One region of the Sulfurovum sp. MH2-6 genome, then DNA from elsewhere that is predicted to be linked to it. Evidence: riboswitches for the same ligand, from Rfam matches in the RefSeq annotation. Region 1 holds a riboswitch; the other holds the start of a gene.
What was found. A riboswitch is a leader RNA that binds a small molecule or an ion and turns the genes downstream of it on or off. The one in region 1 is predicted to bind cyclic di-GMP.
Positions count from the first base shown of each region.

Region 2: linked by a shared signal. The riboswitch ahead of AC4JOV_RS10300 (L,D-transpeptidase family protein) and the one ahead of AC4JOV_RS05925 (DUF4382 domain-containing protein) in region 1 are both predicted to bind cyclic di-GMP.

Region 1 is NZ_CM178170.1:1,166,072-1,168,273, forward strand. It holds gene AC4JOV_RS05920 (5'-nucleotidase) at 1-747, shown strand, start outside; cyclic di-GMP riboswitch class I at 904-978, shown strand; cyclic di-GMP riboswitch class I at 1,053-1,127, shown strand; gene AC4JOV_RS05925 (DUF4382 domain-containing protein) at 1,268-2,131, shown strand.
Region 2 is NZ_CM178170.1:2,014,817-2,017,018, reverse strand. It holds gene AC4JOV_RS10305 (peroxiredoxin) at 140-847, shown strand; cyclic di-GMP riboswitch class I at 1,130-1,210, shown strand; gene AC4JOV_RS10300 (L,D-transpeptidase family protein) at 1,312-1,824, shown strand; gene AC4JOV_RS10295 (DUF1450 domain-containing protein) at 1,864-2,085, opposite strand.

The DNA of each region.
Region 1 (2,202 bases):
CCCTTGGAAGTGGGTACGGCATTCCGTTTTGTCAAAAACCTGCTGGCGATCAATAAAAGTTTTGATGACAAGTTGATCGAAGTGATCATCCTCTCAAGAAATAATGCTGCTACCGGACTTCGTATCGGGCGTTCTATCGCACACTATCAACTGGAGATAGAACGCAGCGGCTGGACAGCGGGAACCTCAGTCGCCAAATATCTTGATGCATTTAAGGTCGACCTTTTCCTCTCTGCGCATCCTGCGGATGTGCAGGATGCGATCAATGCAGATGTCGCTGCCGCAACGATACTTCCTCACAAACCAACGGTCGATGTTGAATCGGATATGGTAAAGATCGCTTTTGACGGAGATGCTGTGATCTTCGGTGACGAGAGTGAGAGAATCTATCAGGAGAAAGGTCTGGAAGCCTTCCTCGCACATGAACGTGATAATGCTAAAAATCCACTGAGTAAAGGTCCCTTCTTCAAGTTTCTGAAGGTCATCTCGGATATCCAGGATAGATTTCCGATGGAGAAGTCTCCGATCCGTACGGCACTGGTCACTGCACGTAACTTCTCCACCCATGAGAGGGTGCTTCGTACACTTGATGCCTGGGGTGTACGTGTCGATGAAGCGTTTTTTCAGGGAGGGGTACAGAAGTATGAAGTGATCAAGGCGTTCGGCGCGGATATCTTTTTTGATGACCAGGATACACACTTGAAGTATACGGCAAAGGATACCCCCCTCGGCAAAAGTTCCCTATAGGTGTTAACCGGACACCTACTCAAGAAGTTTCAGTCAGGAAGTCAATTTATATATAAAATAATATGAATTTATTTTTATTTTACATTTGCTTTATTAAACCTTAAGAATAATACCCCTATAATTAAAACGTTATTAAATATTTGAGTTTTTAAATATTATTTGTTGTGCCAAACTTGTTGTGAAGCAAGGACGGAAAGCCACGGGTCTCCAGCAGACAGCCGGGTTGCCAAATACTTCTTGAGGAAGAGAGTATTCTTTCGTTTTTTGTTTTCTCCTGTTTTCCATTTCACATTTAGTATTTATTCAGTTTGTTGTGCCAAACTTGTTGCGAAACAAGGACGGAAAGCCACGGGTCTCCAGCAGACAGCCGGGTTGCCAAAGTGAATTTTACGCTTCGTTTGTACAACAAAAAAAGCCCTCTTTATTGTGAGTAAGCTATCTACTTCCTTATAGAAGCACGATATGGTTTACGTTGAGACAATTCAGATGGTATGTAAATTTGTTATAAAGGAAATAGGGAATGAAACAACTTATAGCTGCTTTAGGCTTATCTTTAAGTGTGATACTCTCTGGATGTGGAGGAGGTAGTACCTCAGATTCGGATATGGCGACAGTTACAATGAGCGTGACTGATGCACCTGTCGATGATGAAAATGTTTTGGGTGTCTATGTGACATTTATCGGTCTTCAATATCAATATGCTGACAGCAATGAGAGCTGGAAAGAGGTAGATTTCAACGAAACTACGATTGATCTTTTGAGCCTTCAGGACGGAAACACGTCAATGCTTAACAAAGTTGAGCTTCCGGCTGGTGTGATCGATCATGTACGTTTCAAGCTTGATACAGAAAAATGTTATGTAGAGACACTTGGCGGAAGAGCATATATGAAGGTTCCAAGCGGTGATCAAACAGGTTTCAAAGCGATCGGTAGCTTTACGATCCCGGCAGGTGGTACTGTAAATGTGACAGCAGACTTTGATCTTAGAAAATCTGTCAATATGAATGCAAACGGATATAGCTTGAGACCAACAATCAAGATCGTTGACAATATCCAGGTTGGAGAGATCAACGGTACAGTAACTGCAGATATCAATGAAACTTCTCAGGCAATTCTTTATGCCTATGCAAATGATACGTGGGATGACAATGAAACAAATGCCACAAACAACTTCTCAAATGCTGTACTTAGTACAGATGCGACTGATGGTGACTTCACCTTGCCTTGGTTGACGACTGGTACATATGACCTTGTATTGGTAGAAAACAATGTTAACGGTGAGTTTGAAACTGTTCTAGGCTTTATCAATAATGTTGGTGTAGAAGCGGATACAACAACAACGATAGATATCAATGATACAACACTAGAACCATATCTCCTATAGTCATTAATTTTTTGAATATCTCCTTATCCTCCTCTTTTGAGGGGGAGTTTTTCTTACTTACTTTACGTATT
Region 2 (2,202 bases), 850 kb from region 1:
CAGTAAATATCCTATTAAATATAAGTAATAATAAAGAAAATTATAGATTTTTTGAATGTTTTATAAAACTTTAAGAATGATTCATATAAAATAAATTTTATCAAAGGATAATAATTATCCTTTAGAGAAAGGATTGATTATGGCTTGTGATACAGGTTCCAAACCGATAGAAGAGACACAAAACGTCTCAGAAGAAGAAAACAATAAAAATAGAGAAACAAAGGAAAATAGAATGAGTTCATCTTTAGTACTAAGAAAAGCGCCGGAATTTGCAATGGATGCATTTGATGCGAAAACAGGTCACTACACAAATGTAAAGAGTGAGGATTATGCTGGTAAATGGTATGTGGTATGTTTTTACCCGGCAGACTTTACCTTCGTATGTCCCACAGAGATCGCGGCAATGAATGCAAAATATGACGAGTTCCAGGAGATGGGTGTAGAGATCCTTGCCGTATCCACAGATACGAAGTTCTCTCACAAAAGATTTGTTGAGACCGAGCCGTTGTTGAAAGATCTTAAGCTGACGATCGGTGCAGACCCTACAGGAACGGTCAGTAGAGCATTCGGTGTAATGATCGAAGAGGAGGGGATCGCACTGAGAGGTAGATTCCTTATCAATCCGGAGGGGACTGTAGTGGCGCAGGAAGTACAGGCACCGATGGTAGGAAGAAACGTCAACGAGTTCCTCAGACAGGTAAGAGCATGGCAGCATGCTGAAAAAACAGGTGAAGTATGTCCGGCAGGTTGGCAGCCTGGTAAGAAAACACTCCCGGTCAATACGGATGTAGAAGAGATGACGGGTAGAGTAGGTGACTATATTACCATAGAAGAGATCATGTCCTAATCTCCGTCGGGTTCGATATCTTCTGATATGGAACCCGTCTTATGCGCTTCACTTCGCTGATAGCGGACTTCTCTCGTCTCTATTTACTCTTTTGGGGCAAATCAGATATTTCAATTTAATGCTTTTTACTATGCAAGATGGCAATACTATACCCAGTGCCGTTCCTCTTCCGCATCATGAAGCGTTAACGGTACAGTGTCTGGAAAGAGTGGTGAAAAATGAGGCACTCTCTCCGTCTTATAATTTTTTAATCATTATCATAGTACAATCTACTCAGATATTAATGTTAAAAGCTAAACTTGTTGTGAAGCAAGGACAGAAAGTCATGGGTCTTTACCTTTTAAAGATCGCCAGACCGCACACTAAAAGAAGTATCTTTTTACCTCTGCGTCAGGATACCTCTACCTTCTTCTCTTTCAGGTTTTTGATATCTCATATGATACAAACCCACTCAAAGGATCGTTGTGAAAAAATATTTCTTTCTCTTCATTGTTGCCCCTATGTTTCTCTTTGCAAATACTGCATCACTTTCGAAATCGTCAAGTATCAAAGCAGATCTGGTTACCGTCGTAAAATCAGAAAGAAAGATGATCCTTTCACACAAGGGTAAAGTCTTCAAAACCTACAACATCGCTTTAGGCGGAAATCCTGTCGGACACAAACAGGTACAAGGTGACCAAAAAACGCCGGAGGGCTACTATAAGCTTGACTATTTTAAAGCAAACAGCTCTTTCTATAAAGCCCTGCATATCTCCTATCCAAACAGAAAAGATTGTAGAAATGCCAGAAAAAAAGGAAAAAGCCCCGGCGGAGCGATCATGATCCATGGCCAACCCAATAATGAAGGGGGATGGTTTAAGTCATTTTTTAAACAGCGTACGGATTGGACGGCAGGATGTATCGCAATGTATAACAGTGATATGGATGAAGTCTTAAAGTATGTGACGGTAGGTACTACTATTCATATCAAGCCTTAAAGGATATCTGTTTCCCCATCTCTATTTTGGGAATGCGCCCTAAGCGAATGGATAAAGCGCTTCGATCTTCTTGATCAGCTTTCCCATCCTCTTAGCTTTCACCTTTACTCCATCTACCTTGGCCACGGGCTGGGACCTGCATTTGTTGCAAAAACCTCCGATGCATGAGTTGACAATGATGGTGCTATCGGGAAAAGCTTTGGAAAGCTTTTTTTCAAATTTCTTGATCTTGGAAAATTTTTTACAGAGTTTTATCTTCATACTGTGACTATAGCACCGGCTACGTGTAGTGTGTGCGTAGCACTATGTCTCAACCAAATGACCCTCTAATCAGTCTGATTTACAGAGTAGTACAGCATAAGATTGAGGTTGACGATT